2 linked regions of the Prochlorococcus marinus XMU1404 genome follow. The protein of the gene in region 1 interacts with the protein of each later gene in a pairwise test. Links are inferred from orthologs where the notes say so. Each region holds a gene or a part of one and is shown in the gene's direction. Other genes may lie near its edges.

The links.
Region 2: the proteins of HA144_RS08995 (region 1) and ftsZ interact in binary tests that used the Escherichia coli proteins (3 or more experiments, as listed by UniProt). The link is inferred for Prochlorococcus marinus XMU1404 from one-to-one orthologs.

The regions. Positions count from the first base shown.
Region 1 is NZ_JAAORE010000003.1:476,124-492,402, reverse strand. What follows is about bases 9,135-12,060. They hold HA144_RS08995 (rod shape-determining protein), read left to right. Parts: upstream 9,135-10,034; coding sequence 10,035-11,087; downstream 11,088-12,060. Other genes in these bases: HA144_RS08985 (hypothetical protein), read left to right, coding at 11,841-12,060; mreC (rod shape-determining protein MreC), read left to right, coding at 11,092-11,841; HA144_RS09000 (single-stranded DNA-binding protein), read right to left, coding at 9,532-9,903; HA144_RS09005 (DedA family protein), read left to right, coding at 9,135-9,535. Outside these bases: gyrB (DNA topoisomerase (ATP-hydrolyzing) subunit B), read left to right, coding at 1-1,425; HA144_RS09050 (hypothetical protein), read left to right, coding at 1,422-1,751; HA144_RS09045 (fluoride efflux transporter FluC), read left to right, coding at 1,755-2,120; HA144_RS09040 (CrcB family protein), read left to right, coding at 2,122-2,451; mgtE (magnesium transporter), read left to right, coding at 2,495-3,895; HA144_RS09030 (RpoD/SigA family RNA polymerase sigma factor), read left to right, coding at 4,001-5,002; HA144_RS09025 (alpha/beta fold hydrolase), read right to left, coding at 4,987-5,901; HA144_RS09020 (carbohydrate kinase family protein), read left to right, coding at 6,011-7,009; tRNA (adenosine(37)-N6)-threonylcarbamoyltransferase complex ATPase subunit type 1 TsaE, read right to left, coding at 6,967-7,404; ahcY (adenosylhomocysteinase), read left to right, coding at 7,456-8,874; more of HA144_RS09005, read left to right, coding at 8,876-9,134; more of HA144_RS08985, read left to right, coding at 12,061-12,356; response regulator transcription factor RpaB, read left to right, coding at 12,538-13,284; HA144_RS08970 (hypothetical protein), read left to right, coding at 14,903-15,148; SsrA-binding protein SmpB, read right to left, coding at 15,176-15,670; Holliday junction branch migration DNA helicase RuvB, read left to right, coding at 15,723-16,279. UniProt on the Escherichia coli protein: Forms membrane-associated dynamic filaments that are essential for cell shape determination. Acts by regulating cell wall synthesis and cell elongation, and thus cell shape.
Region 2 is NZ_JAAORE010000003.1:207,553-223,895, forward strand. What follows is about bases 3,807-6,796. They hold ftsZ (cell division protein FtsZ), read left to right. Parts: upstream 3,807-4,738; coding sequence 4,739-5,854; downstream 5,855-6,796. Other genes in these bases: HA144_RS07380 (hypothetical protein), read left to right, coding at 3,807-3,838; HA144_RS07385 (cell division protein FtsQ/DivIB), read left to right, coding at 3,835-4,560; panB (3-methyl-2-oxobutanoate hydroxymethyltransferase), read left to right, coding at 6,011-6,784. In the rest of the region: HA144_RS07360 (amidohydrolase family protein), read right to left, coding at 1-673; tRNA (N6-isopentenyl adenosine(37)-C2)-methylthiotransferase MiaB, read left to right, coding at 946-2,340; HA144_RS07375 (D-alanine--D-alanine ligase family protein), read left to right, coding at 2,350-3,417; more of HA144_RS07380, read left to right, coding at 3,428-3,806; HA144_RS07405 (hypothetical protein), read right to left, coding at 6,902-7,144; radical SAM family heme chaperone HemW, read right to left, coding at 7,319-8,542; HA144_RS07415 (PIN/TRAM domain-containing protein), read left to right, coding at 8,641-9,750; HA144_RS07420 (ATP-dependent Clp protease proteolytic subunit), read left to right, coding at 9,791-10,453; HA144_RS07425 (ATP-dependent Clp protease proteolytic subunit), read left to right, coding at 10,479-11,090; ilvC (ketol-acid reductoisomerase), read left to right, coding at 11,200-12,189; adenosylcobinamide-phosphate synthase CbiB, read left to right, coding at 12,177-13,196; HA144_RS07440 (chlorophyll a/b-binding protein), read left to right, coding at 13,242-13,487; HA144_RS09530 (hypothetical protein), read left to right, coding at 13,490-13,702; HA144_RS07445 (hypothetical protein), read right to left, coding at 13,697-13,918; HA144_RS07450 (hypothetical protein), read right to left, coding at 14,008-14,253; HA144_RS07455 (hypothetical protein), read right to left, coding at 14,308-14,565; and 2 more genes. UniProt on the Escherichia coli protein: Essential cell division protein that forms a contractile ring structure (Z ring) at the future cell division site. The regulation of the ring assembly controls the timing and the location of cell division.

The DNA.
Region 1 (16,279 bases):
CCAGATAAAACAATTTTTTCTGGAGGAATTGAATTTGAATATTCTCTTCTTTCATCAAGATTAAGAGAATTAGCTTATCTCAATGGTGGTGTAAAAATTGTTTTTAGAGATGAGCGAAGTGAATTATCAGACGGTTCTTTCAAAGAAGAAATTTATATGTATGAAGGAGGAATTAAAGAATATGTTCAATACATGAATTCAGAAAAGGATTCTATTCATCCTGAGATAATTTATGTTGATTCACAGAAAGAAAATGTTTATGTAGAAGCAGCTTTGCAATGGTGTTCAGATGTATATTCAGATAATATATTAGGTTTTGCTAATAATATTAGAACTATTGATGGGGGAACCCATATTGAAGGATTAAAAACAGTTTTGACAAGGACATTCAATAATCTTGCAAAAAAAAGAGGCAAAAGAAAAGATATTGAAAAAAATTTAGCTGGTGAAAATATCAGAGAGGGATTGACTGTAGTTTTATCAGTGAAAGTTCCAGATCCTGAATTTGAAGGACAAACAAAAACAAAATTAGGGAATACTGAAGTACGAGGAATTGTTGATTCTCTTATAGGAGAAGCTCTTACAAAATATATGGAATTCAATCCTGGAATTTTAGACTTGATTCTTGAAAAAGCAATTCAATCATTTAATGCGGCTGAAGCTGCAAGAAGGGCTAGAGAATTAGTCAGAAGAAAAAGTGTTCTTGAAAGTTCAACTTTACCTGGTAAGTTGGCAGATTGCAGTTCTAGAGATCCTTCAGAATCTGAAATTTATATAGTTGAAGGAGATTCTGCTGGTGGTTCGGCCAAACAAGGTAGAGATAGAAATTTTCAGGCTATATTGCCTCTCAGGGGTAAAATTCTCAATATTGAAAAAACAGACGATACAAAAATTTATAAAAATACAGAAATCCAGTCATTAATAACAGCATTAGGCTTAGGAATAAAAGGAGAGGAGTTTGACGCGAGCTCTTTGAGATATCACAGGGTTGTAATTATGACTGATGCTGATGTTGATGGTGCTCATATTAGAACTTTATTATTGACATTTTTTTATAGATATCAAAGAGAACTTGTTGAAAAAGGTTTTATTTACATTGCTTGTCCTCCCCTCTATAAAGTTGAAAGAGGCAAAAATCATAAATACTGCTATAACGAGAATCAATTAAAGGATACAATTAGAGATTTTGGAGAAAATGCTAATTATAATATTCAAAGATTTAAGGGCTTAGGCGAGATGATGCCAAGACAATTGTGGGATACAACTATGAATCCTCAAACTAGGATGATGAAAAGGGTTGAAATTGAAGATGCACTTGAAGCTGACAGAATATTCAACATATTAATGGGAGACAAAGTTGCACCAAGAAGAGAATTTATTGAAACTCATAGTAGCAACTTAGATATGGCAACTTTAGATATATGATTAACAATATCCTAAAGAATTTTTGCTTATTTACGTTTGCATTAATTGCTCCAATTACGTTACCTGCTGGTGGAATCCAAAAAAGTTTAAATCAAAATAAGTTTTCCCATAACATAAATGAAATTATATTGAGTGCTAATACCTCTCTTTATTCTTTTCCTGAAGTTCATTCTAATGAATTATTAGTTCTTGATATAGGTACAACCTTATCAGTTTTACGAAATTGGAAAATCAACGAAAGTGAAATTTGGGCTAGAGTTGAATTAGCTTCTAATAAATTTTTAGACGATCCTAATAAGATTACAAAAGGCTGGATAAAAATCTAAATTTTGGATTTTAATTCAATAGCTATAATTTTTATTGGCAGTTTTCTTGGTTTAATATTTAGAATATTCATACAAAATTATTTAAAAATAAATATAGGATTTGATATTCAGAATACTTCAATCGTGAATTTCATAGCATCATTTTGTCTAGGAATTTTAGTAGCATTAAATTTTAATAATAACGACATATTGTTATTATTTTATACTGGTTTTTTAGGTTGTTTTAGTACATTTTCTTCCTTTATTTTTCAACTATTTGTTCTTCTGAGGAAGAGGAAATTCATAAGATTATTTTTTCACTATATAGAAGTAATTGTATTTTCTTTTCTTTTCTTTTATTTAGGTTACTTTCTTATTATTTTTTTTTAAATTGAAAATACAAACTTTTTTTTATCTTCTTTTAGCCTCTTATTTAGGTACTTTTTTAAGACTTTTTATAGATAATAACTTTATTATTTCAATACTCGGCTCATTTTTTGTTGGTTTTATTATTAGTAAAAGATTAAGTTACTCAAGCGAAAAAATTTTACTAAGTGGTTTTTTTTCTTGCTTTACGTCCTTTAGTGGATTTATATATTTCTTATATAAAATTCTTAATCAAGGAGATTTGATAAGATTTATAATTTTTTTTAATTTAATCATTATCTTAAATCTATTCACAATGTATTTTGGCTTTTTAATTAGTAGAAAAATTACTTAGATTTCATATAATAGTGATGTTACTTTGACAAGGGATTATATTTATGAATGAAAATAATCTTGAAACAGTTACATCCTTATCTTCAGATTTAAGTACTCGAGAAAATATTACTGTTCAACTTGAAGAATTACTTATCGCAGGAAATTATGATGAGGCAAAGTTACTTTTAGAACCTTCCCAACCTGTTGATATTGCAGAGGCTATTGGAAGTCTTCCATTAATTTTGCAGGCATTAGCTTTTAGATTATTAAAAAAAAATGAGGCAATTGAGGTTTATGAATATTTAGATCCAATAGTTCAACAAACTTTATTAGACAGACTTCGTTCAGGAGAAGTTTTAGAAATAGTTGAGAAAATGTCGCCTGATGATAGGGTTCAACTCTTTGACGAATTACCTGCAAAAGTTGTACGAAGATTTTTGTCTGCTCTGAGCCCTGGTGAAAGAAAAGTAACAGCTGAATTACTTGGATATGAACCGGAAACTGCTGGAAGATTAATGACAACCGAATTCATAGACCTTAAAGAGATGCAAACGGCAGCTGAGGCTCTTTCATTAGTCAGAAAAAGAGCTCCGTTTACAGAAACAATTTATAGTTTATACGTTACGGATAAAGAAAGACATCTAACGGGTATTCTTTCTTTAAGAGATCTTGTAACTGCGGATCCTTCCAAGCCGATTGGAGATGTTATGACAAGAGATGTTGTTAATATCTCAACGAATACGAATCAAGAAGAAGTCGCAAGAGCGATACAACGATATGATTTCTTAGCGCTCCCAGTTGTTGATAAAGAAAAAAGACTTGTTGGAATAGTAACTGTTGACGATTTAATTGATGTTATAGAGCAAGAAGCAACAAGAGATATTTATGCGGCTGGGGCAGTTCAACCTGGAGATGAAGATGATTATTTCCAGAGTAGTTTATTTACCATAGCTAGACGAAGAATTTTGTGGTTGTTAATTTTGGTTTTGGCAAATGGTTTGACTACAAAGGTTATAGCGATGAATGATCAAATTTTAAAAGAGGTAGTTTTGCTAGCTGCATTTATCCCACTACTCATTGGTACTGGGGGAAATGTTGGCGCTCAAAGCTCAACGGTTGTAATTAGAGGTTTAAGTACTCAAAAATTGAAGTCTCTTGGAGCAATTAAGGCAGTAATTAAGGAGGCAATAACAGGCGCTCTCTTAGGTATTTTGATGATGATAGTAGTATTCCCCTTTGCTTGGTGGCAAGGAGAAGGCCCTCTAATAGCTTCTGCAGTAGGAATAAGTTTAATATCTATAACGACTTTAGCTGCTACAACTGGTGCCATTTTACCTTTATTGTTTGACAGAATGAGATTAGATCCAGCTTTAATGTCATCTCCTTTTATAACTACTGTCACCGACATAGCAGGTGTTTTTATTTATCTAAGTACAGCAAATTGGTTATTAAGCTCTTCATAGTCTGAATCCACTAGGTATTTATTCTCATTTTTGTAAATTTGTGGATTTTTTTGTTTAACTTTACATTTCTTAATGGTATTGTTTACAAAACAACATTTAACTTTCATGTCTTCTGAAACATTAAGTGAGAATAAATTAGCAACAATATCAAGTCTAAAAGCTAGTAACGATGTAGACCTTGTTAGATCTTATCTAAGAGATATTGGTAGAGTTCCACTTCTATCTCACGAACAAGAAATAACTCTTGGTAGGCAGGTTCAAGAATATATGCAAGTAGAAAGAGCAGAATTGGAATTTATTGAATTAACAGGAGATAAGCCAACTGTTGACGAATTATCAAAAAAATTAAATTTACCCACTTCTATCATAAAAAAAAGATTAAGAGCTGGACAAAGGGCTAAAGAAAGAATGGTTGCAGCTAATTTAAGGTTGGTAGTTAGTGTTGCAAAAAAATATACAAAAAGAAATATGGAATTATTAGATTTAATTCAAGAGGGAACTATTGGTTTGGTAAGGGGTGTAGAAAAATTTGATCCAGCTAGAGGTTATAAGTTTTCAACATATGCATATTGGTGGATTAGACAAGGAATTACAAGAGCGATAGCTGAAAAAAGCAGGGCAATAAGGCTACCAATTCATATTACTGAAATGTTGAATAAGTTAAAAAAAGGTCAAAGAGAGTTGAGTCAAGAAATGTCAAGAACTCCAACAGTAAGTGAATTAGCGAAATATGTTGAGCTTCCAGAAGAAGATGTTAAAGATTTGATGTGCAAAGCTGGCCAGCCAGTTAGTCTTGAAACAAAAGTTGGTGATGGCGAAGATACTGTTTTATTAGATTTACTGGCTGGCGGAGAGGATTTGCCAGATGAACAAATAGAGATGGATTGTATGAGGGGTGATCTTCATTCTCTTTTGCATCAATTACCAGACCTGCAATGTAGGGTTTTAAGAATGAGATACGGTATGGATGGTGATGAGCCTATGTCACTTACAGGTATAGGAAGAGTACTGGGTATAAGTAGAGATCGAGTAAGAAATTTAGAACGAGACGGCTTAAGGGGTCTTAGAAGACTTAGCGATAATGTAGAAGCTTATTTTGTTTCCTGAATAAATTCACATATTAACTTATTGGTTTCTTCAGGTTCTTCATCATGAGGACAGTGACCAGCACCTTGAATAATATCTAGTCTTTTGATGTTATTGAATCTTTTCTTCCACTCTTTGGCTTCATTTAAAGATTCCCAAGGATCTTTTTCTCCCCAAATTAATTGGATGGGGATATCAATCTTACTGAAAAGATCTGTAGCAAGATAATCATCAAATAAATTAATAAAGCCACGAAATGCCTCTTTAGAGTTTTTCCTAGTAGAGGGTCGATATAGAATTTCAATTAATTCTTCATCTATATTTTTGCCTGAGGGGTATGCTTGTGCGAGTATTTTTTTTATAACTTGTGGATTAGCAGCTCTTGTAAAAAGTGTATTGCTAATTATTCTTTGCCTTACAAAGGTTTTTAATAAAGGCCTTATTAAATTCATTAAAATATCACTTTTTTTTAAGCGTTTATCATCCATAGTTCTTTGGGCACAATCAATTAAAATAGCTCCTTTACAATTATCTCTGAGAATTTCAGCAGTTTTCAATGCAATTACACCACCAATTGAATTACCCACTACGTAAACAGGAGATTTTATTACTTCTGAACAAAATGTCGATATTTGATTACTCCACAAGTCAAATGAATATTTAATGCAATTTTTTTTATAGGGTTCATAATTTAACGAAGCGCTAGGCTGACTGCTTTCTCCGAATCCTAGTAAGTCAATTGCGTAGCAATTAGAAACATTGCCAAGAAAATCTTGATTATGTCTCCAATGATTTTTTGACGCTCCAAATCCATGTACTAGCAAAATATTTGTATTATTTTCGAAAGTAGAATTTTTTGATAAAGACCAAGAAATATCCCAATTTTTCCATTTCCAGGTTCTAGATTTATTAAAAGACACTATGAATTGGTTATTAATTAAAGAATTAGTTATTAATTAAACTTTAATTCAAAAAAAAATTATTTGTTTTTAATTAATTATTCTTAGTTAAAAAAAAGGGGCAATTTTTATGAAAAAGACCAAGGTCGTATGTATTGGAGAGGCTTTAATAGATAGGATTAGAAATGATTGTAATCTAGGATTTACAGATTTTTTGGGTGGCGCACCAGCCAATGTTGCTTGTGCATTAAGAAAATTGAAAATAGATTCAATGTTTATTGGACGTTTAGGAAGTGATAATTTCGGAAAAAATTTTATTACGCAATTTAATCAATTGGAGGTTAATTTAGATTTCTTGCAATTAGATAATGATTTATCTACTCGTGTGGTTAATGTAGACAGAGATCGATCTGGAGATCGTTATTTTTCGGGATTTGAGGGAAGCCCTAATTCATGCTTTGCTGACGAAGCTTTTAGTAAGAAATTAATTGAAAAACAACTTCTCAATTTAGAGAAATTTTTCTTAGAAACACAATATTTAGTTACAGGAACTAATTTGTTAACATCTCCAATATCTAAAGAGACTATTTATTTTCTTCTAGAAAAGGCCAAGAATTTTGGAATCAAAATAATTATTGATTTGAACTGGAGAGAGGTTTTTTGGGATTATTCACATTTTTCATCAGAAATTAGTGGAACTGCGAGAGTAAATTTAATTAAAAAATTTTTAAATCATGCTCATGTTTTAAAACTTGCAAAGGAGGAAGCGACCTTGTTTTTTGATAATGAAGATCCGTTGCTTATATCTCAACAAATGTCTAAAAAACCTGATGTAATAATAACTGATGGGAAAAAACCTGTTGCATGGTATATCAATGGATTTAAGGGAACCACCCAAACTCCTAATTCAAAAAAAATAGTCGATACTACTGGTGCAGGTGATGCTTTTCTAGCTGGCTTAATTTCAAAATTAATTTCATCTGGTTACCCCTCAAATGAAATAGAGATAGAAGATTGCGTTAAGTTTGCATGTGCTTGTGGACTATTGACTTGTCTTGGTGAAGGTGCAATTGAGCAACAGCCAGATTATGAAAAGGTTAATAAATTTTTAGGATCCCTAATCTCGTAGTGCCTTCCACAATTTTTTGCGTAACTAATTTCTACTTTCCAGAAATTTTCAATAAGTGGTTCTATTAATTCTGGCCATTCAATAACTAAAATAGCTTTGCTTTGTAATGCTTCTTCTTCTTCTGAAAAAAAAATTTCTTTTGCTGAAGAACTATTTTCTAACCTGTATAAATCAAGGTGAATTAGAGGGATTTTTCCAGAATTATAGTGATGAGATAAAGCAAATGTAGGGCTTGTAATATCCTCAGAGATTGATAATCCTTTGGCAATGCCTTGCACAAATGAAGTTTTTCCTGCCCCAATGGGACCTTGCAGTAACACAATTGATTGTGGGTTTAATTTTCGTGAGAGCTTTTCACCTAAATTTAAAGTCTCTATTAAATTCTCAACAAACACAAATTCACACAAAAATCATCTATAGTTTAATAGAAAAAGTATTCATAAAATATGATTATCGCGAATTCAATTAAAACATCGATCCCAAACTTCGTAATTGCTGACATCTCGTTATCTGATTTTGGGCGAAAAGAAATAAAAATTGCTGAAACAGAAATGCCAGGATTAATGGCACTTAGAGATAAATATAAATCTGAAAAGCCTCTTCAAGGTGCAAAAATAGCTGGAAGTCTTCATATGACAATACAGACTGCGGTATTAATAGAAACACTTGTTGATCTTGGTGCAGAAGTCAAATGGGCTTCATGCAATATTTTTTCTACCCAAGATCATGCAGCTGCAGCTATTGCAGATAAAGGTATTCCTGTATACGCGAAAAAGGGTGAGACTCTCGATGAATATTGGCAATACACCCATTATATTCTTGATTGGGGTTCAGATTCTCCGAATATGATTCTTGATGATGGAGGAGATGCAACTGGTTTATTGATACTTGGTAGCAAGGCAGAAAAAGATTTGACTGTTTTGAATAATCCTTCTAATGAAGAAGAAATTGCTTTATTCAAATCTATAAAATCTAAGTTACAAGTTGATAGTAGCTTTTACTCTAGAATTAAGAAAAATATTATTGGTGTCACTGAAGAAACCACTACTGGAGTTGCGAGACTTTATCAGCTTCAAAAGCAAAATGCTTTGCCTTTTCCAGCTATTAATGTTAATGATTCAGTAACTAAGAGTAAATTTGATAATCTATACGGATGTAGAGAATCATTAGTTGATAGCATTAAGCGGGCAACTGATGTGATGATTGCTGGCAAAGTAGCATTGGTAATTGGTTTTGGTGATGTCGGCAAAGGTTCAGCACAGTCGCTAAGAGGACTTGGTGCAATAGTTAAAGTTGCTGAAGTTGATCCAATTTGCGCTCTTCAAGCTGCAATGGAAGGTTATAGCGTTGTTACCTTAGATGATGTTGTTGAAGATATAGATATATTTGTTACAGCTACTGGTAATTATCAAGTAATAACACATGAAAATCTCGTTAAAATGAAGGATGAAGCCATAGTTTGTAATATTGGTCATTTCGATAATGAAATTGATGTAGCTTCATTAAAAAATTACCCATGGGAAAATATTAAACCTCAGGTTGACCATATAACCTTACCAAGTGGAAACAAAATCATTCTTTTAGCCGAAGGTAGATTGGTTAACTTGGGCTGTGCCACTGGACATCCTAGTTTTGTTATGAGTAATTCTTTTACAAATCAAGTATTAGCTCAAATTGAACTTTTCAATAAGTCAGAGCAATATGCTAAAGAAGTTTATGTGCTACCAAAACATTTAGATGAAATGGTAGCTAGATTACATCTTGATAAAATTGGTGCAAAACTAACCAAATTAACTAAAGAACAGGCAGACTACATTAATGTATCTGTTGAGGGACCTTATAAACCAGAACTTTATAGATATTAGTTTGAGTATAATTTTTGCAAGTTTTATTACTTCAATTCCTGAATATATCAATTTAGCCGTTGAAAAGAATTCAACGATTGCGTATCTAACTATTTGTTTGGCTATGCTTTTAGAAAATATAATTCCCCCAATTCCTTCTGAGATAATTATGCCATTAGGAGGATTTTTTGTTTATCAACAAAAATTAAATTTCTATATTTTAGTTTTTTGGGGGTTATTAGGAACGATTTTAGGTTCATTACCTTGGTATTATTTAGGCAGATTAGTAAATGAAAAAAGACTTTCAAACTTTCTAGATAAAAAAGGAAAATACTTAGGAATTTCTTCTAATGATTTATTAAAAAGTAAAAAATGGTTTGAGAGATACGGCATATCTTTAGTGTTTTGGGGCCGATTAATCCCTGGTGTCAGAACATTAATTTCCATTCCTGCTGGTATAGAATTAATGCCATTAAAAAAATTTCTTATTTGGACTTCATTAGGTAGTTTAATATGGGTTGCATTGCTTTCATACGCAGGTTATTTATTTGGTGAAAATTATCAAATCATTGAAACTTATGTAGATCAAATTAAATATTTTGTGAAGCCAGTTTTAATTTTTATTTTTTTATATTTTTTTATAAAACTAATTATTAGATTTATAAAAAAAATTAGATCTTAAAAAGGAATTTCACTAGAGTTATTGTTGTTAGTATATTGATTATTTTCAGACTCTTTTCGAGAGCTTAGCAAATTTAATCTATCTACTCTAATTACTGGTTTATATCTGTCTTCACCTGTATTTTTGTCTTTCCAACTATCAATTTTAAAGCTTCCTGTAATTCCAATTAAAGATCCTTTTTTAACGTAATCAGCTGCTATTTGAGCTTGTTTTCCCCAAATTTCTAAATTAAACCAGTCCGGCTCTTCATCTCTGCTTCTTCGGTTAACTGCCAAAGTAAAATTCGCTACGATGCTACCAGATTCAAAATATCTGACATCTGGTTCTCTACCAGCTCTACCAACTAAGTTAATAGTGTTAATTTCCATAATTTTTTTAACTAATACTACTCATATTTTGAGTTTTTGCTCAAAGTTTTAAGTGCTATTCATAACTAAATGAGAGAAATCTGAAAGCTCAATAAAAAATAGATATATTATTTAAAAAAAGAGTTTTTATTGTGATTTTCAACAGATTTAAATTTTCAAGAGACATTGGTATAGATTTGGGAACTGCCAATACTCTTATACATGTATCAGGGAAAGGGGTTGTTTTACAAGAGCCCTCAGTGGTGGCAATGGATTTAGAAGAAGGGGTACCATTAGCAGTTGGTAAAGAAGCTAAGTTAATGTTAGGAAGAACTCCAGGTAACATAAGAGCTGTGAGACCCTTAAGAGATGGGGTCATAGCAGATTTTGATGCGGCAGAGCAAATGATAAAGACATTTATTCAAAAATGTAATGAAGGTAAGGGCTTATTAGCCCCTAGAATAGTAATTGGTATTCCAAGCGGAGTTACTAGTGTTGAGCGAAGAGCAGTCAGAGAAGCTGGATTAGCCGGAGCTCGAGAAGTTCACTTAATTGATGAACCTGTGGCAGCGGCAATAGGAGCATCATTACCAGTAACTGAACCAATTGGCACTATGATTGTTGATATTGGTGGTGGCACTACGGAGGTTGCAGTATTAAGTCTAGGTGGAACTGTATTAAGTGAATCAGTTCGAATTGCTGGTGATGAAATCAATGAATCAATTGCTCTTTATCTTAAAAAAGTTCATAATTTAGTCGTTGGAGAAAGAACTTCAGAAGATATTAAAATCAAAATTGGGTCTGCATTTCCAGATGATGATTTTGATAAAACCTCTCTAGAGGTTAGGGGTTTACATCTTTTATCTGGTTTACCAAGGTCAGTAACATTGACTTCTGGAGAAATTAGAGAAGCTATGGCTGATCCTCTCAGTAAAATAGTTGAAGCTGTAAAAAGAACTTTAGAGCGAACTCCTCCAGAACTAGCCGCAGATATTGTTGATAGGGGTATTATGCTTGCAGGAGGAGGAGCTTTAGTAAGAGGCATTAATGACTTAGTGAGCGATGAAACGGGAATATTTACTCACATTGCAGAAAACCCACTATTGTGCGTAGTTAATGGTTGTGGAGAAGTTTTGGATGATTTTAAAAAGCTTAAAAGAGTTGTTGATACTCCAGACTTTATAAGGAACGCAATAAGAGATTGATACTATGTTAGATATCCGACGAATTTCTACTAATCGTTGGTGGCATAAAAAGAAAAATTGGATTTTATTCGTGATTTCTTTATTTTTGATTTGTGTCAGGATTTCAAAAGGTGCTCTTTATAAGGATTTTTATTATTTTATTTCAAAGCCTTTTTGGCCAGGCCAATTTCAAAAAGAAGTTATTCTGAAGAGCAAAGAAAAAGAATCTCTAATGAAATTAAATCTTCTTGAAAAAGATAATTTAAGATTGAGGCAAATTCTAAATCTTCAAGAATCAGCTAATAGTAATACTATTTCAGCTGCAGTCATTTCTAGAAAAACAGGAAGTTGGTGGAGACAGATTATATTGAATAAAGGTTCAAAAGATGGGGTTGAAATTGGAAGTATTGTTTTGGGACCGGGTGGATTAGTTGGAAGAGTAGGAAGTACTTCTTTTTTTACTTCGACGGTAAAATTATTAACCTCTCCAGAAAGTAAAGTTGGAGTATGGGTAGATAGAATTCAAATTAATGGACTACTTATTGGTTCTGGAGATAATTATCCTAATTTAATATTGTATTCAAAAGATGCTGATATAAAAGTTGGAGATTTTGTGTCATCTTCTCCTGCTAGTACTTTATTACCCCCAAATATCCCTATTGGTATTGTCCAATCTGTAAACGAGCCATTTAAAGCAAAAAAAAGGGCAAAAATATTACTTTTGGCAAAACCTAATGTAATTGATTGGGTGCAAATTTTAAAAGCAAAAACTTAATGAATAAATTTTTCAAAGAAAAATTATCCATCATAAGTTTTATTCTTATCCCTATCATTTTTTTGTGGCATCCAAATTGGCTAGGATTTTTAGGTATCCAACCATATTGGCCTTTATTTTGGTTGTTGCCATGGTCAATGATTAATGGATCAATCAATGGATTAATATATGGTTTTTTTTTAGGGCTAATTTTAGATTCTGTAACTCTTGATAGTAGTTTTACTCAAATTCCAGGTTTGATTTTGTGTGGAATATGGTTTGGGAGAATAAAAATTCATAGTAATATTTTGTTGGGACATTTTAGGTATGGTTTAATCTGTTCTATTGGCAGTTTTTTATGTTCTACCTTATGTTTTGTACAGATTTTGGTCAAAAATTTATCAGATAGTACTTTTTTACTTTTTATCCCTAGTATTCAAAACATTTTAGCTGAAGTTTTTCTTACAGGTTTTTTTGGCCCTTTAATTTGCTCTCAACTTTTTAGTTTTTTAAAATTTTCTAGGAAAAAAGCATGATAATAAATTGCCCAAATGACGAAAAAGTGTTCGCAAAATTTATATTTTTAGATTATGGAAAAATTTAGTAAATCTTTGGTATATCTGTTTTAGGCGTCGTAATGTTATATTTTTAATTGTTAGAATGAATTTTCAATGCAATAAATATTTGCTTTGAAATATCTGGAAATCTTTTTTACCTATGTCAAAAGCAAGAATTTTAGTTGTTGATGATGAACCAGCAGTTTTGAAGGTATTAGTTACAAGACTTCAATTAGCAGGATATCAAGTTTATTCAGCTACTAACGGCGAAGAAGCTATTGAGTCTTTCCATAGAGATTCACCTGATTTAATAGTTCTTGATGTTATGTTGCCCAAAATGGATGGATTTGCAGTATGTCGAAGAATTAGAGCTGAATCAGTAGTCCCAATTATATTTTTGACTGCATTAGAAGCAATTTCAGAGAGAGTCGCAGGTTTAGATTTAGGAGCTGATGATTATTTATCAAAACCATTTAGTCCAAAAGAGTTGGAGGCCAGAATTGCTACTATTCTGAGACGAATGGGTCCTGCCGTAACTGTTACTGAAACGAAAGAAACCCCATCTGGCAAGGGTGTTATGAAATTTGGAAGTTTAGTTGTTGATACTAATAGAAGACAAGTTTCTAGGGCAGGAGAAAGAATTAGTCTAACTTATACCGAATTTAGTCTTTTAGAATTATTATTTGATGAACCGGGAAAAGTTGTGCCACGAGCAGAAATTTTAGAACAGTTGTGGGGTTATCCTCCTAGGAGAGCCGCAGATCTAAGAGTTGTAGATGTATACGTAGCGAGACTAAGGGGTAAATTGGAACCTGACCCTAGGAATCCAGAATTAATATTGACTGTTAGAGGGATCGGTTATGCATCTCAGAGAATTGGCGAAACAGCAACATCTTTGGCAAGTTAAGCCTTGGTCTGATACTTTTATTAAATAAAAGAAAACATTAAATTAAATTTTGTCTGAAATTAGAGCAGCTCGCTTACAAAAAGCTAATTCACTAGTAAGTAAAGGATTTGCTTCTTACGCAGAGAGTTTTCAAGTTTCCCATACCACACAATTTCTTATTCAAAAATTTGATTATTTAGAAAATGGTCAAGAGGAAAACTTTAATGTCTCTATTGCTGGTAGAGTCATGGCAAAAAGAGTAATGGGTAAAATTGCTTTTTACAAAATAAGCGATCAAGAAGGCCAGATTCAGCTTTACATAGATAAAAGGATTATCGATTGCAATTTAGAAACCCAAAAATTACTTTCTTTTGAAGATATTAAGGAAATAGTAGATATTGGTGATTGGATAGGAATCTACGGAACTATTAAAAAAACTAATAAAGGTGAGATTTCGATTAAAGTTGAAAAATGGGAAATGCTATCCAAATCATTACAACCTTTACCCGATAAATGGCACGGATTGACTGATATCGAAAAAAGATATAGACAACGTTATTTAGATTTAATAGTTAATCCTTATTCTAAAAATGTATTTAAAACAAGAGCAAAATGTATAAGTTTTATAAGAAAATGGCTAGATAACAGAAATTTCTTAGAAATAGAGACTCCAATTCTGCAATCTGAGGCTGGTGGTGCTGAAGCAAGACCATTTATTACTCATCACAACACATTAGATATTCCGCTGTATCTACGAATAGCTACAGAATTACACTTAAAAAGAATGGTTGTTGGAGGATTTGAGAAAGTTTATGAATTGGGAAGAATCTTCCGGAATGAGGGGATAAGCACGAAACATAATCCAGAATTTACCTCAGTTGAAATTTATCAAGCTTTTTCTAATTATGTAAATATGATGGATTTAACAGAAGAATTGATTAAAGATGTCGTAGCTGATGCATGTGGCTCTTTAGTAATAAATTATCAAAATAAAGAAATTGATTTTTCGCAACCTTGGTTAAGAATATCAATGAAAGATATAGTCAAACAATATACAGGTATTGATTTTGATTCTTTCTCTGGAGATTTTCAAGCAGCAAAACAAGCCGCTAGAAGAAAAAATGTTGAATTTTCTAATAAGGTTAATACTATGGGAAGACTTTTAAATGAAGTCTTCGAGCAAAAAGTAGAGTCAGAACTCATAGAACCTACTTTTGTTACCGATTATCCTATTGAAATTTCTCCTTTAGCTCGGCCTCATCTTGATAATAAAGAAATGGTTCAGAGATTCGAATTATTTATTGTTGGACGTGAGCTGGCAAATGCTTTTAGTGAATTGATAGATCCAGTAGATCAAAGAGAACGAATGCAATTACAGCAGAGTCTTAGAGATGAAGGGGATTTCGAGGCTCATTGTATAGATGAAGATTTTTTGAATGCTTTAGAGATTGGCATGCCTCCTACTGGAGGATTAGGCATAGGTATTGATAGACTTGTTATGTTAATTACAAATAGTCCCTCAATTAGAGATGTAATTCCTTTCCCATTGTTAAAACCAGAAATAACTTCTAATAAAAATGAAAAATTAACCTTGTAATGAAGTAAAATAGAAAAATTATTCCAATACGAATTTTTTTAAATGAGTGGTGAACGTGTTGGTTTCCGTTTTAAACATGCGGATGCAGTAGTGAAAAGAAATCCTCAAGGCCGATCAAGAAGAGGGTGGGTTATTGAACCAGTAGAGCAAACTACAAGCAGAGGGACAAAAATGCCAGCGTATAAAATTCGCTGGAGAGATAGTGAGAGACCTGAAACTGTTTTACAACACATGTTAATTGCAGATCCAGATCCATCCCCTCCTCCAAGTTCAGTAAGCTTAGATTAATAGTTCCAAAAATTCTTATTAATATTTTTACCTTTTTAGTGCAGAGTTGATTTCTTTTTTGATAGTCTTTTGTTTTTCATCTTGTCTTTTATCATGTATTTTTTTCCCTTTACCGACTCCAATAGTTAGTTTGATCCATGACCCTTTTAAATATAGTGATAGTGGAACAATAGTCATTCCTTTTTTTTCAGTATTGGATTTAAGTTTGATTATTTCTTTTTTATGAAGTAGCAACTTTCTATTTCGTAATGGATCATGATTAAAAAAAGAACCTACATTCTTATGTGGTGAAATGTGGACATTTAATAATAAAATCTCACCATCTCTGAATGAACAGTAACCATCTCTTAAATTTGCTTTTCCGTTTCTAATAGACTTTACTTCAGTTCCTAAAAGTTCAATTCCAGCTTCAATTGTTTCAGATATTGCATATTGAAATTTAGCATATCTATTTTCAGCTAGACGTTTATAATTATTATCTTTTTTAGTATTTTGTTGACTTTTGTTTGAATTTTTTGCCATTTTAGTTGTAAAAAATTTTCCTACTCAGAACAATTGCTATTAACCTTTCATTATGGCAATAATTTCTTCCAATATAGGCGATAATAACTATCCTCGAATTAAAAAAGAAATTAGGCTAGTTGATTCAAAAATAATTCCAGAAGAAAAGAAAAGTAATAACCTGAATCTAGCTCGGCCTGAAACTTTACAAGAATTTATTGGTCAAGATCAACTTAAGTCTTCTTTGAGAATAGCTATAGATGCTTCAATTTATAGAAAAGAACCCTTAGAGCATATTCTTTTATACGGACAGCCTGGTCTAGGTAAGACCACTCTGGCTTTTTTGATAGCCCATGAAATGAATACAAGATGTAGAATAACTACTGCACCAGCAATTGAAAGACCAAGAGATATAATAGGTTTGCTGCTTGGATTACATGAAGGTGAAGTTTTATTTATTGATGAAATACATCGCTTAAATAGGTTAACTGAAGAGTTGTTATATTCTGCAATGGAAGATTTCAGATTAGATTTAACTATGGGAGCTAATAGAGGAACTCGTTGCAGAACAATTAATCTTCCCAAGTTTACTCTGATTGGTGCGACAACTAAATTAGCCTCAATTAGTGC
Region 2 (16,343 bases), 270 kb from region 1 along the record:
TTGATTCATCTATGTGCAAATCAATTTCTAATTTATATTTGCTCGCTAGAAGAAGCATCTTTGAGAGAAATTTACTTGTATCTTTTTTATTAAAAGGAGGAACAATAACACCACCTAAAATGCCTCCATTAGAGGAAAATATTTTTGCTAACTCTTCTCCACTAGAAGTATCCCAGAATTCCAATGGGGCTAGAGCAACGAATTGCAATGTAAGCTCAGATGAAAACTTTTTTTGTAATTTAAAAAGTTCAATCCAAATATCCATCGATTGACTTTTGTATGTATCAATATGACTTCTAATAGCTCGGTATCCATTATGTATGGCAAGTTTTAATGATTTCTCAACTCTCTTAAGAACCTTATCTGAAGTTCTAGTTTTATGTTCTTCAAGATTTACTGATAATGCTCCTCCATAGTTTGATTCCAGATTAGGAAAATTTGCCCACGTAAAAGATTTGTCAAAATGCGAATGGGTTTCAACAAACCTTGGAAATAAAATATTTTTTGGTTTAGTAACTTTATTTTGTAAAGGCTTTAACTCAGAAACAAATCCATCCTCCCAACTAATGGAAACTGAACATAAATCCTCTACATCAATAATGAGGTTATCTAAATCTTCTATTAAAAAAAGGCTTCTGGGAATAAGAACCTCAGCTTTGCCGGAATTACTCAAAGTTTTAAATTTTCTTTTATTTTAAACATAAGAAAACTTTACTGAATTAGAAAATAATTCAAATTTCGCTAAAAGATAAAAATAACTATGAAAATTCACCTTAAGTTGTTAAATTTATAAATGTGAGGCGGGCGTCGCCAAGTGGTTAAGGCAGCGGCTTGTGGCGCCGCTATTCGGGGGTTCGAATCCCCTCGCTCGCCCTCCAAAAAATTGCAGCAAAATTATTTAACTTGTAATTTTGAATTAATGAATCATAAAAAATTCCTAGCAAAGTGCTAACAAAAACAAAACCAGAAGAAAAAAAATTTCAAAAGAATTCAACTACAGGCAGTTATTGGATAACCACATTTGGATGTCAAATGAATAAGGCTGATTCAGAGAGAATGGCTGGTACATTAGAAAAAATGGGATATACCAAAGCAGATAATGAATTAAACGCTGATTTGGTCCTATACAATACATGCACTATTAGAGATAATGCAGAGCAAAAAGTTTATAGTTTTCTAGGCAGACAGGCAAAAAGAAAACACAAAACACCCAGCTTAAAACTTGTTGTTGCAGGTTGCCTTGCTCAGCAAGAAGGAGAGTCTTTATTAAGAAGAGTACCAGAACTTGATCTAGTAATGGGACCTCAACACGTCAATAATCTTGAGAACCTTCTGGGGAAAGTTGATGCAGGAAATCAAGTTGCTGCTACAGAAGAAACCTTCATCTCTGAAGACATTACAAATGCGAGAAGAGAAAGCTCTATTTGTGGCTGGGTTAATATCATTTATGGGTGTAATGAAAGATGTTCATATTGTGTAGTTCCTTCTGTCAGAGGAAAAGAACAATCAAGATATCCAAATGCGATAAAAAGTGAGATACAAAATTTAGCAGATGATAATTTTAAAGAAATTACTCTTTTAGGTCAAAATATTGATGCTTATGGAAGAGATCTTCCAGGAACTACAAAAGAGGGGAGAAAAGAAAATACCCTAACTGATCTTTTATACTATATCCATGATGTTGATGGGATTCGTAGAATTAGATTTGCTACTAGCCATCCAAGATATTTTTCAAAAAGATTGATTCAAGCTTGTTATGAACTTGACAAAGTTTGTGAACATTTCCATATTCCCTTTCAAAGTGGTAATGACGAAATCTTAAAGCAGATGTCCAGAGGATACACTATCAAAAAGTATAAAAATATCATTGAGAATATAAGATCATTAATGCCAGATGCATCAATTACAGCTGATGCAATAGTTGCTTTCCCAGGAGAAACCGAACAACAATATCAAGATACATTGAAACTAATAGCAGATATTGGCTTCGATCAAGTAAACACAGCAGCATACTCTCCAAGACCAAATACCCCTGCAGCAGTTTGGTCGAATCAACTTTCGGAAGAAGTAAAAAAAACTAGATTGCAAGAAATTAATGCTTTGGTCGAGAAAACTGCTAGAAGAAGAAATCAAAGATACATCAACAATATCGAAAGGGTTTTAATTGAAGGTTTAAATCCAAAAAATTCATCACAAATTATGGGAAGAACTAGAACAAATAGATTAACTTTCGTGGAGATTCCCCAAAACATTAAATTTAATTTTTCATTGGGAGATGAGATAGATGTAAGAATAAGTGAAGCAAGATCTTTTTCTTTAACAGGCCAACTTTGTTTATAATTTTTCAAAATGGTTGATAAAAAGAAGAAGTGTATTGGATTGATATTTGGCGGGTTTTCCAATGAACATGAAGTATCGATATCCTCTGCAAAAACAGTTTTTCAAGCATTTAATTCAGAGATAAACAAACAACGCTTTAATGTAAAAGCCTTTTACATTAATAGATATGGAGATTGGCTTGATAGTGATTTCTCAGAAAAGATCCTAAATGGTGAAATTGAAAACAATACAATAAAAAAATACGGAATTTTTAATCAAGAAAAAATTAACTTCCTAGACAGAATTGAATTTCAAAATGTTGATGTTTGGTTTCCTCTTCTTCATGGATTTAATGGTGAAGACGGATCAATTCATGGTTTACTAAAATTCACAAAAAAACCTTTAGTTGGATGCGGAATTTTAGGCTCTGCTCTTGGAATGGATAAAATATTGATGAAATCAATTTTATCAAATCTAAATATTCCACAAGTTAATTATCTAGTTTTTCAAAATGAGAACCTCCATGATAAAGAAGTAAAAGATAAGTTGATTAATGAGATCTTTAAAAAACTAAATTTTCCTATTTTTGTGAAACCATCTAACTCTGGATCATCTCTTGGTATCTCTAAGGTAATAAATGAATCAGAAATATTAAAGGCATTAGAAAAGGCTTTGGAAATAGATCCTAGAATCTTAATAGAAGAAGGTCTAGAGGTTAGAGAAATTGAATGCGGAATAATTGGAAATTCAAAACTATTAACCTCTGAGATAGGGGAAGTGAAGTACGAGAGTGATTGGTATGATTACAATTCAAAATATAATTCAAATAACAAGATAACTATCCCAGCCGAAATAGATTCTAAAATTACCAAACAAATTAAAGAAATTGCTATTCAAAGTTGTAGAGCACTAAATATTTATGGTTTTGCAAGAGTAGATTTCTTTTTAGAAAAATCTTCAAATAAAATTTTGTTAAACGAAATAAATACAATTCCTGGTTTTACAAAAAACAGTATGTTTCCAATGCTTTGGAAAGCTTCAGGTTTAAATATTGAGCAACTTGTGGCTAAACTGGTAGATATATCTTTAGAATTATAATTCAAATCAAATGTTGCATGGACTTCTTTGGTTACCATTACTTATAATCTTCATTTTATTAACTGCTCTGGGATGGTTAGAAAGAAGAAGGCAAAATCTTTTTAGGAACTGGGCTAATGGATCTGAACTTTGTAAGTTAGATAGTTCAAGCGCTGCGTCCCTAAAAGATGGGGAATTGAGATGGAGCGCATTTGAAGCTGGTACATTTGAAGATAAAGACAGTTTCATAATAAAGAAACTTGAATTGGTCGAATTAATGGCGCTAACTTCAGGAGAAGCTCCTCTAACAAGCGAGTCTCAAGGAAAGTGCAGGCTTAGACTGGTAGGTGATGGGAAAGAGATGGATGTGCCATTTTCAGATGCAGAGAAAGCGAGAGAATGGATGGACAAATTGATGGAAAAAGCTCGATGTGATTTGTGAATAACCAAAAAAAAACTAACAATAGAAACTTTTTATTTCTAATTTTATTTTTATTATCAACAAGCTTAGTAAGTCTAAAAACTTTAAAAAAGGTATATATTCAGGACATAAGGATCTCTGGTAGTAAATTTTTCTCAAAGAATGATTTAGTAAATAATTCATCTTTAAAATTTCCAATCCGCTTAATTTTTATTCAAGCTAAGGTTCTAGAAAAAGAATTAAAACAAAATTTATCGCTTAAAAATGTTTCGGTAAGTAGACAAATATTCCCTTTTGGTTTGGAAGTTCAAGTTAATACTAGAACCCCAATTGCTTACGGTGAAAGAATAATTAATAACGAAAAAATATTAGGTTTTATTGATCAAGATGGAATTTTTATCGATCAACAAAATGTAGACAAAAAAAATTTGGATAAAATAACCATAAAAGTTGTTGGATGGGAAGAAAAATTTAAAAGAACATTATCTGAAATTTTTATTACCCAAGAGAATTATGAATTTGAGTTAGTTAATATTACTTTTTCTCCCAATGGGTTTCTTACTATTGAGGAAAAAGATTTAAAAACAATCTTCCTTGGTTTTAATCCAAATTTAATAAGCTATCAATTACAAATAATCAATAACTTAAAAAATGAATTTAAGAAAAATAATTTTTCTGAAAAAATAGATAATATTGATCTTACTGATCCAAACAAACCAAAAATAAAAGTGTTCAAACCCTAATATTTGGGAATGGATTTTAAATAATTTTTTTTAATTAATGTAGTGTTGGTAAGGGTTTAGCATTTAAAACAAAATATTTATTAAATAAATATTTTAAGCATTTTCCTCAATAAATCCTACAGATGAGCTTAGTGAGTTCATAATGCACCCAATACTAGTATTAGATCCCTAATTAGAGATGAGCTTCGGTAACAATCCAAACTTTGATCAATCGAGAGAAATCCTTCCAAGTCAAAATGCCAAGATAGAAGTAATTGGCGTAGGTGGTGGTGGAAGCAACGCAGTAAACAGAATGATAGATAGTGATCTAGGAGGTGTATCTTTCCGAGTGCTTAATACTGATGCTCAAGCACTCTTACAATCATCAGCGGAAAGGAGAGTTCAATTAGGTCAAAATTTAACAAGAGGGCTCGGAGCAGGGGGAAATCCCAGTATCGGCCAAAAAGCAGCTGAAGAATCAAAAGAAGAGCTTCAACAAGCCTTAGATGCATCTGATTTGGTTTTTATAGCTGCAGGCATGGGTGGAGGTACAGGTACAGGAGCTGCTCCAGTTGTGGCTGAGGTCGCTAAGCAAAGTGGCGCTTTAACTGTAGGTATAGTTACTAAACCATTTTCTTTTGAAGGCAAAAGGAGAATGCGTCAAGCTGAGGAGGGTATTGCTAGATTAGCTGAAAATGTTGACACTTTAATTGTCATTCCCAATGATCGTTTAAAGGAAGTCGCTTCGGGTGCTTCTATTCAAGAGGCATTCAGGAATGCTGATGATGTTCTTCGAATGGGTGTAAAAGGTATAAGTGAAATCATCACCTGCCCTGGTCAAATTAATGTTGACTTTGCCGATGTAAGATCAGTTATGACTGAGGCAGGATCAGCCCTTCTTGGTATGGGTATAGGTTCTGGACGTTCTAGAGCTTTAGAGGCTGCTCAGGCTGCTATAAACAGTCCATTGCTTGAGGCAGGCAGGATAGATGGTGCTAAAGGATGTGTTGTAAATATCACTGGTGGAAAAGATTTGACACTAGATGATGTAAATGCAGTTGGAGAAGTTATTAGTGAGGTTGTTGATCAAGATGCAAATATCATCTTGGGTACAGCTATAAACGAATCAATGGAAGGTGAAGTACAAGTCACTATAATCGCAACTGGCTTCGACACCAATCAACCACTTAAGCAACAAAGACTTAAAAACAGATTATCAAATACTCCTCTTTATAATTTTTCTGATAACAAAGACAGTGGAGCAAATATTCCAGAATTCCTGAGATTAAGGCAAAATAAAAAAGATATAGAGTAATAGGTAAAATAAAGTGACTCGGTTATCTCGCCTGCCTCAAGCATCCCTTGTGGCTGCTACCTTCCGATCCTGACCAGGTTTGGGCGTTAAAACCGCGAAAGGCCGAGTCATCGCTATTTTAGCAATTTTTGATTAAAAAAGATACATAAATTTCTTATGTTACCTTCGGACCTCGTTAAGTATAAAGAAAAGTCCCAGAAAATCATTGCACTTACTGCTTGGGACTCTATATCGGGCTCTTTAGCAGAACAAGCTGATGTTGATCTTGTCTTGGTAGGAGATTCCTTAGCAATGGTTTGTTTGGGATACAAATCCACATTACCATTAACTTTAGAAAACATTATTTATCATACTAATGCTGTTTCGAGAGGTTTTACAAAGAAAATTGAAGACCAACCTTTGATAGTTACAGATATGCCTTTTCTTACTTACCAATGTGGAGAGGATAAAGCTGTAGAGTATGCAGGGAAAATTATTCAAAGCACTTACGCAAAAGCTGTAAAGGTAGAAGGGGCTGAACCGGAAATACAAAAAGTTATTTCTAGATTAATAAGAATGGGAATCCCTGTTATGGGTCATATAGGGCTTACACCACAAAGCTACTTAAATCTTGGATTTAAAAAACAAGGAGAAAGTTTAGAGAGCCAAGAAAAGATCATGAAAGAGGCTTCTATTCTTGAAAAATTAGGATGTTTTTCAATAGTTCTTGAACATATTCCTAAGTTGCTTGCTAAAGAAATACAGAATAAATTAAGAATTCCCACGATAGGCATCGGTGCAGGTAAATATTGCGATGGGCAAGTAAGAGTTACTGCAGATTTATTAGGCCTTAATGATGATCAACCACCATTTTGTCAACCGATTATCCAAGGAAAGAAATTACTTGAAGATAAATTAAAAGAATGGGTTAATTCTGAAAGATTTAACTAATAAATACCTTTTTATAGAAAAGGTTATTTCCCCAACAACGTAGTTTTTGTAATAGTTTATAAGGGCATTAATTATCTAGTAAGCGTTTCATTTTTTTTATTTATTATCAAAATATTCTTAAACTGAACTTTTAGTATCTTCAGCATCTTCAAATTCTCTTAGCAAACGGAAAGTTTTGGAAATTAAAGGGAAGATCCATACCAACAAACCCACTACTGTTATCAAAGCGACAAGAAAACCCAAAATTGCTAAGAATCCCCCTGTTACATCTCCTTCGTAGAAGCGATCAAGCCCAATGGGGGCACCCACCCCTAAAAGGAAAAGTCTAGTTAAGGCTTTTTTTTCTTTTTTTCTCAACATTAGGTTCAAACTAATTGCGTCTTATTTTAGAACAACTGTCAATGATTTTATAATTTATAAATTTGTTAGGCTTTTATAAAGAAACTTTTGAAGGAATTTATTTTATTATCTAAAATTCCCATAGAACAAGTGATCGCAGTGGGTTTAGCTTTAACGAAAAGGGTATGATTAGTCTTATTTAATTTTATCCCACCACTTAAACATAGAAATGAGAATTTGATTGCTCAGCTCCATTCCTTTTGGATCGCTTAAAAAGAATCTATTACCCTGTCTCATTAATAACCCACTTTTAAGAAATCTTTCCCATTCTTCAAGCAATTTACTAAAATAAATCTCAAATTTTTTGTTATCCCAGTTTTGTTCTTTTAAAACCTTATAAATATCTATACCCTCTTTGAGTCTCAATCCCAACATTATTTTCTCATCAATTTCTTTATAGATAAAATCACTATTAGTGAGGGATGAATCTAAACAAAATTCGTCTTGCCTAGTTACCCATTCTTTATATTCTTTACTAACTCTTGGTCTAGTTAACTTTCCCCCCCAAGGTGAACTAGTGGAACCTTGGCCAAAACTCCACCAGCCTAAACCACTCCAATAAACTCTATTATGTCTCGATTGATGCCTCGGCAGGCAATAGTTCGAAATTTCATATCTTGAATAACCTGAATTTTTCAAAATCAAATGAGTTAATTCACTATTTCTAAAAGCATCTTCATCACTTGGAAGTTGTAATTCCCCTAAATTAACTAATCTTTTAAAAACAGTTCCATTTTCAATATTTAAATCGTAAATAGATATGTGCGGTGGTGAAAATGTGAGGGTTTTTTTTAAGTCATCTTGCCATTCTTTCAATCCACTAAGTGGTAAATTTTGGATTAGATCTAAGCTCCAACTTTTTATTAACCCAGAACTATATACTTTTTTTAACCATAAACAAGATTTTTCAGCATCTTCTCTCAAATGCCTTCTTCCAGACTTTTGAAGTATCTGATTATTAAAACTTTGCACTCCTAGACTAAATCTATTTATCCCAGCATTTATAAATTCATAAAGATCATCTTGATTAAAACTTGCTGGATCTACTTCCATAGTAATTTCAGCACCATAGTCAACTCCATAATTTTCTTTAAAAAGATCAATTAATTCTTTGATTTGTTTGGGATCCAAAATTGAAGGTGTACCACCACCTACATAAATTGTCGAAAGAGGTGATTTATGTTTAATTGACAAAATTTCTTTATACAAAAAGTGCAAATAATCTTTAACAGTTTTACTTCCATAACCATTCAAAGTTTCAACTTTGTTTCCTAATGGAATGACTGCAAAATCACAATAAAAGCACCTTCTATGGCAAAAAGGGATATGTACATAAGCACTTCTTGGAAACTTATTCATAAATCTAAATACATTTTTAGAGCTCCAAAAATCTATTGAGGATCGGAAAAAATAAAATCCTTATTTACTCAATTAGTAAATCATTGTAGATTAGAGATATGACAGATATCTTAGTATTAATTTTATTTGTATTGTCTGGTGCTGCTTCAGGATGGCTTGGAGTTGATTTATTACCAGTAGACATACTAAAACAGGTGTCTAATGTTGAAGGTTTTAGAATAGTTTTAGCAATCATAGGTTTTTTTATAGGTTTAGCTGCTGGTTTCGTATTCTTACAACTTAGAAAAACTTTTCTTGATCAAATAAGAACAATGCCTACAGATCTACTAATTAGTAGGTCAGTTGGCTTAATTTTAGGATTACTAGTAGCGAACCTGCTTCTTGCTCCAATTCTATTAATTCCTTTCCCGAGAGAAGTATTTTTTGGAAAACCTTTAGCAGCCATCCTAAGCAATATTTTCTTTGGTGTCCTTGGATATAAGTTAGCAGATACACATGGCAGGACATTATTGAGATTATTTAATCCAAATAATACTGATGCATATCTTGTTAGTGAGGGAATACTCCCTGCTGCAAGTCCAAAAATTCTAGATACTAGTGTAATCATTGATGGAAGAATAAATGGTTTATTAAATTGCGGCTTGTTGGAGGGACAATTAATTGTTGCTCAAAGTGTAATAGATGAATTACAAACTTTAGCTGACTCAAGCAGTAATGAAAAAAGATCTAAGGGTAGAAGAGGTTTGAAGTTGTTAAAAGAATTAAGAGATTTATACGGTAGAAGACTAGTGATTAACCCAACAAAGTATGAAGGCAATGGGGTAGATGAAAAACTTTTGAAAATCACTGAAGATATGACAGGAACATTAATTACAGCCGATTATAATCTCTCCCAGATTGCAGAAGTTAAGGAATTAAAAGTTATGAATTTGAGTGATCTAGTTATTGCTCTAAGGCCAGAGGTTCAGCCAGGAGAATCCCTTAATATAAAAATCGTAAGAGAAGGCAAAGAAAAAATGCAAGGAATTGGATATCTAGATGACGGAACAATGGTTGTAATCGATGAAGCAAAAAATTTTGTAGGAAGCAGATTAGATGTTGTTATTACTGGAGCACTACAAACTCCTACTGGAAGAATGGTCTTTGGAAAACTATTAAATAATCCTGAGTCAAACAAATCTTTTAAATCACCAGCGACACAGGGCTAAATATAGCTAGAATCAAATAAATAATAATTTTGTGATACATATGACTGTATCTGCTCCTTATTACGGCGAAAACACCGTTATGAGGACTCCACCTCCTGATCTACCCTCTCTTTTACTGAAAGAGAGAATTGTTTATCTTGGTTTACCATTATTTTCAGATGATGATGCCAAAAGACAATTAGGCATGGATGTTACTGAACTAATCATTGCTCAGCTTCTTTATCTAGAGTTTGAGGATCCTGAAAAACCTATCTATTTTTATATAAACTCAACAGGGACAAGTTGGTACACTGGTGACGCAGTTGGTTTCGAAACAGAAGCCTTCGCTATCTGCGATACTATTAGCTACATCAAGCCACCAGTCCATACAATCTGTATTGGACAAGCTATGGGAACTGCTGCCGTTATCCTTTCATCTGGCACTAAGGGTCAAAGAGCTGCTCTTCCACACGCATCCATTGTTTTACATCAGCCCATAAGCGGAGCAAGAGGTCAAGCAACTGACATTCAAATAAGAGCTGAGGAAGTTTTAAAAAATAAAAAATCAATGTTAGAGATCTTATCTCGTAATACTGGTAAGACTATTAAAGAACTTTCTAAAGACTCAGATAGAATGAGTTATCTAAACCCCCAAGAAGCACTAGATTATGGAGTTATAGATAGAATACTTACGAGTCAAAAGGATTTACCAAATAAAATTTAACTTTCACAAACAAAACTTTTAAATTATGCCAATAGGAACTCCAAGCGTGCCTTACAGACTTCCAGGAAGTCAATACGAAAGATGGGTTGATATATATACAAGATTAGGTGTTGAAAGGATTCTTTTTCTAGGACAAGAAGTTAACGACGGGATCGCTAATAGTCTTGTTGCTCAAATGCTTTATCTTGATTCTGAAGATAATTCCAAACCTATTTATTTATATATAAATAGCCCTGGAGGCTCAGTGACAGCAGGTTTGGCTATATTCGACACTATCAAATACGTAAAAAGTGATGTAGTAACTATTTGTGTAGGTCTTGCAGCCTCAATGGGTGCATTCCTTTTAGCTGCTGGTACAAAAGGTAAAAGGGTTGCTTTGCCCCACAGCAGAATAATGATTCATCAACCTCTTGGAGGAACATCTCAACGTCAAGCTAGTGACATTGAAATAGAAGCCAAAGAAATTTTAAGAATTAAAGATATGTTAAATATGTCTATGGCTGATATGACAGGTCAATCATTCGAGAAAATTGAAAAAGATACTGATAGAGATTATTTTCTAAGCGCAGAAGAGGCAAAAAACTATGGCTTGATTGATAGAGTAATCACACATCCAAGCGAAGCAAATCAGTCTTAGATTTTCTAAATAATATTTTAATTTTCATTTTTAAATTAATAATTTATTGGTTTAATTACACGTTTAATGTCTAAAATACTAACTATTGAATGCTAAGAAGCCACAACTAATGACTCAACTCTTCTACGACACAGATGCAGATCTAAGCCTTTTAAATAATAAAACAATCGCGATAATTGGATACGGTTCACAAGGTCATGCACATGCCCTAAACCTCAAAGATAGTGGTATGGATGTAATTGTAGGACTATATGAAGGGAGTAAATCTGAAAGCAAAGCTATTAGCGATGGACTAGAAGTGTTTAATGTTTCTGAAGCTTGCGAAAAAGCAGACTGGATTATGATTCTCCTACCAGATGAGTTTCAGAAAGATGTTTACCTTAAAGAAATAGAACCAAACTTAAAAGAAGGAAAGATATTAAGTTTTGCTCATGGTTTCAATATAAGATTTGAACTAATCAAACCTCCTGGTTTTGTAGATGTCGTAATGATCGCGCCCAAAGGACCTGGACATACTGTTCGTTGGGAATATCAGAATGGTCAAGGCGTTCCTGCATTATTTGCAGTAGAACAGGATTTTTCTGGCAGCGCAAGATCACTAGCAATGGCTTACGCTAAAGGTATAGGAGGAACAAGAGCTGGGATACTTGAAACAAACTTCAAAGAAGAAACAGAAACTGATTTATTTGGAGAACAAGCAGTTTTATGTGGAGGTTTATCTGAACTTGTCAAATCAGGCTTCGAGACACTAGTAGAGGCAGGATATCAACCAGAACTTGCTTACTTCGAATGTCTACATGAAGTTAAACTAATTGTCGATTTAATGGTTAAGGGCGGCTTATCTCAAATGAGAGATTCCATTTCAAATACGGCAGAATATGGAGATTATGTAAGTGGAAAAAGACTTATTAATAGTGATACAAAGAAAGAAATGCAGAAAATTCTAAAAGATATTCAGGATGGAACTTTCGCTAAGAATTTTGTAGAAGAATGCGACAAAAATAAACCCTTAATGACAAAATTAAGAGAAGAGAATTCAAAACATGAAATTGAGAAAGTTGGCAAAGGTCTTCGCTCTATGTTTAGTTGGCTGAAATAAGATTATTTTTCATATTTCTTGGATCGATTGGTTTTGATTTATTAATCGGCGACCCAAGATACTTGATCCACCCTGTTCAAATAATTGGATTCTATATAAAAAAAATATCCGATTACTTTATAAATAATTTCAGGGGAAATAAAAAATTATTATTATGGGGAGGTTTCATTCTTGCACTATCCACCATTGGAATTAGTTTTAGTTTTGGGAAACTAATAGAACTTAGTTATATTCAATCCAAAAATAATTTTTTTAGTGGATTTTTAATTTTTCTTGGGCTTTCAAGTTGTCTAGCCACTAAAGGACTTATTTCAAGTGTAAAAGAGATTGCAGAGCTACTAGAAAAGAAAGAATTTGATAAGCGAAATGAAAGAATAATCAAAGAGAAAGTGCAAAGGATAGTAAGTAGGGATGTTAGCTCATCTTCGAAAGAACATCTTTTGAGATCGACTACAGAGAGTCTTACCGAAAATTCTGTTGATGGCATATTTGGACCATTATTTTGGATTTTCATTGGAATCATTTTAATGAAGTTTTCAATTTTCCTGCCTGGGCCTTTATCACTTGGTTTTACATATAAAGCGGTAAGCACTTTAGATTCAATGATTGGTTATAAATACGATTACTTTAGATATTTAGGTTTTATGAGTGCAAAAATCGAAGATGGTTTTACTTTCATACCTTCAAGATTAGTTTTAATTACATTACCTATAGTAAGTTTCAATTTTAAGGACTATTTATTAATCATTAAAAAAAGTTTTCTTGATGGTAAAAAGTATGAATCGCCTAATTCTGGAATTTCAGAGGCTGTTTTTGCATATATTGCCGGTATTAAATTAGGAGGAAAAAGTAAATATAAAAATGAAACTATTGAAAAACCAATAATCAATGAAAATGGGGCTATTTGCACAAGAAAGAAAATTAAATTAATTTGTCAACTAATATTGAAATTACAATTTTTATGGATAATTATTTTTATCTTAATTTTTTTTATAATTCCCTTTTAATTTATTAACAAATTTGTTTTAAAATATTTATAAAATATAAATTTTATGGAAGAAAAAAACTTACCAACAGAAAATCAAAATAATGATTTTACCAAGACATCAACAACAAATAATGAATACGCAAAGTGGGTAGATAACCAAGGAGGTGAAGTAAAGAATGTTTTCGGCTTTAATAGCAGTGCAGAGCTCGTGAATGGTAGAGCGGCTATGATCGGATTCCTAATGCTTATATTGACCGAGCTAGTTTTAAGTGGCAGACCTGTAACGTCTTCAATTTTTGGTATTAATTGAAAATGGTAGAAAAGAAAACTAATTCAATAAAAGTATTTTTATACATATCCGTATGGGTAATAATTTGGGGAACTCTAGGTTCACTTATAGATTATCCTCTTTATAAAAATAAAATTTATCTAGAAGGAAGCGTATATCAATTTCTCACTTTCACAATTACAGCGATAATTTCCATAGTATGCGCAAAATTTCTCTATAAAAAAATTGAGTTATAAAAACTTATACCTAAATTTTTTGATTATTTTAGCAGGTTCATTGTTTTCATTTGACTCATAAAGTATCCACTGATGTGTTTCAGTATCATGATCACAACCATAATTACTAGATAGATTATCGTAACCAAGTAGAGTTGAATGACAATATTGATCTGCTTCAAAAGCAGAGTCATAAGCTGTTAGAAAATATATCAAAAGTACAACGAGAAATAACAAAAAAAAGACCTGAAAAACTAAATTAACTACCTTCATAAGAATTTCTAAAATTTAAATATATCATCTCAAAAATTTTAATCTAAAAATACTTAACGACCAACATTAAAAACAAAGTCATGAAATTCTTGATTATTTAGATACAAGAGAACTAACAGAATTAAAATCATATTCAAACCTATTACTATTGATCCGAAAATATTTATTTGTTTTTTACCTGGTAAAGTGTAAGTAAATTTTTTGCCTTTAAGAAAAGAAGTCAACCCTTTTTTTTCTTTTTTTACATCTTTTATTTGGGTATTATTATTTACTTTATTATCAGAGAAACCTTTTACCATTGAAACTAAAATAAAAAATTTATTTTATTCCAAAAAAAGAATTTATTTAAATATTTAACAATTTTTAATCACATATGGAATCATAAATGAATTCTTCTCTTTAGAGAAATTTTTAAAAAAATAAGCTTCAATAAGTTCCGATTGCAACCCCAATAAACTAGATTGACATTTAAATTTATTTTGTTTAAAAACTGCTAATTGAAACTTCTCTATTTGGGAAACTAATTCCCTACATAATTGATTTTGCGAATTTACAATACATTCACTAGATTGCTTTAAAATCTTGGACTTTGTTGGTATTGTTTCTGCCATAAGTAAATTAGATGTTAATAAAAATTTGAGGCATAAAATTACTAAAAATTTCATTACTTATGTAAGAATGTAAATTTTGGGTTATCTTGTTAAATCTTGGTAAATTACCTAACAGTAATTTATTAAAATAAAAAAAAGATGCTCTACTAGAGCACCTTTGTTTTAAAGGAAGAATTAGATTAAAGAAAATTATCCTTGAACTCTATCCTTAAAAAGTTTACCGGCTGAGAATGTAGGCACTCTTTTAGCAGGTATTGCTATTTTTTCGCCTGTCTTAGGGTTTAATCCCTGTCTTGCAGAACGATCTCTTGGTTCAAAAGAACCAAATCCTAGTATGGAGACTTTTTTGCCTTCCACGACTGAATCAACAATAGTTTCAATAGTCGTATCAACTATTGAAGAGACAACAGTTTTTGTTTCTCCTGTTGCAGCGGACACCAGGTTTACTAAATCAGCTTTGTTCATTGAATTTTAGAGTAAAGCAGAGATTAAATAGACAAGAGTTTGAATCAAGACTAAAAACCTCGAACTTGTACATCATATGGATCAAATAGGAATCCGGCAACCGAAAATGATAGCGGCGCAAAGCTTTATACAAATTTTAGGGACATTTTTAGCTATATTTTTTTGTTTTATAGTCAATTATTTTATTGATCAATGGAATTAAATTAACATTTCCAAAATAGGCAAAACCATTGGAAATACTGAATTTAGCCTTTAAAAACCCAACTTTCCTCTTCAAAAGTAGTGAATTTTAAATGTAATGAAGTTATGAATTTGAACTATTTATTATTTTTTATTAATTTTCAGATATATTTTCTTCTCATCACATGAAAAACATAATTTGTATTTTGAAATCAAGAAAAATGTAGTTTGTAATGAGTAATCTTTATCTCTAAATCGTTTAATTAAATATCAGTTAAGATGAATGAATAACAACAACAGGTAAGAAAATTTATATTCTCCAAGATTTAATATATTTGATTAGTGAAGCCTTAAATTTGAGTTTTTTTTTTTAATTTTGCATATATTATTCAAATATCAGTAATTTAAATAAATTATCTCAATATTTAACTAATCAATGATAAAGAGAAAGTGATTCATCTCAATAAAGGCAAACCATTTCCTTTAGGGAGTTCTCTAACTTCACAAGGAGTTAATTTTTCCTTAATAGCCACAAATGCAGAATATATAGAAATCTTATTGTTTGAGAAAGACGACTCTATTTACCCAAAAAGTATATTCAAATTAGATCAGACTCATAATAAAGGTCCTTACTGGCATGCGGAAATAAAAAATCTAAATGAAGGTTGTATTTATGCTTTTAGAGTAAAACAAAAAAATAATGAAATTAATAATAACTATGAAAAAAAAGTATTACTTGATCCATGTTCGAGGGGTATTACCGGATGGGGAAGTTATAAAAGAGAAAATGCATTAAAAACGAAAGAAAATACTAATTCTTGTCTTAAAAGCGTTGTTTGCGACAGAAAATTATTTAATTTTAAGGATTATCCAAGACCGAAACATTCTTGGGAAGAAACAATTATTTATGAACTCCATATCAAAGCTTTCACTGAATCAACTGAAAAAGATGAAAGTTGTTTTAAGAAATTTTTAAAAAAAATTCCATATCTCAAAGAACTGGGTATTACAACAATTGAATTACTTCCAATTTTTTGTTTTGATCCTACTGATGCCCCAAATGGTCTAAAGAACTTTTGGGGTTATAGTCCAATCAATTGGTTTACTCCGCATTTTGAATATCTTTCGAATGA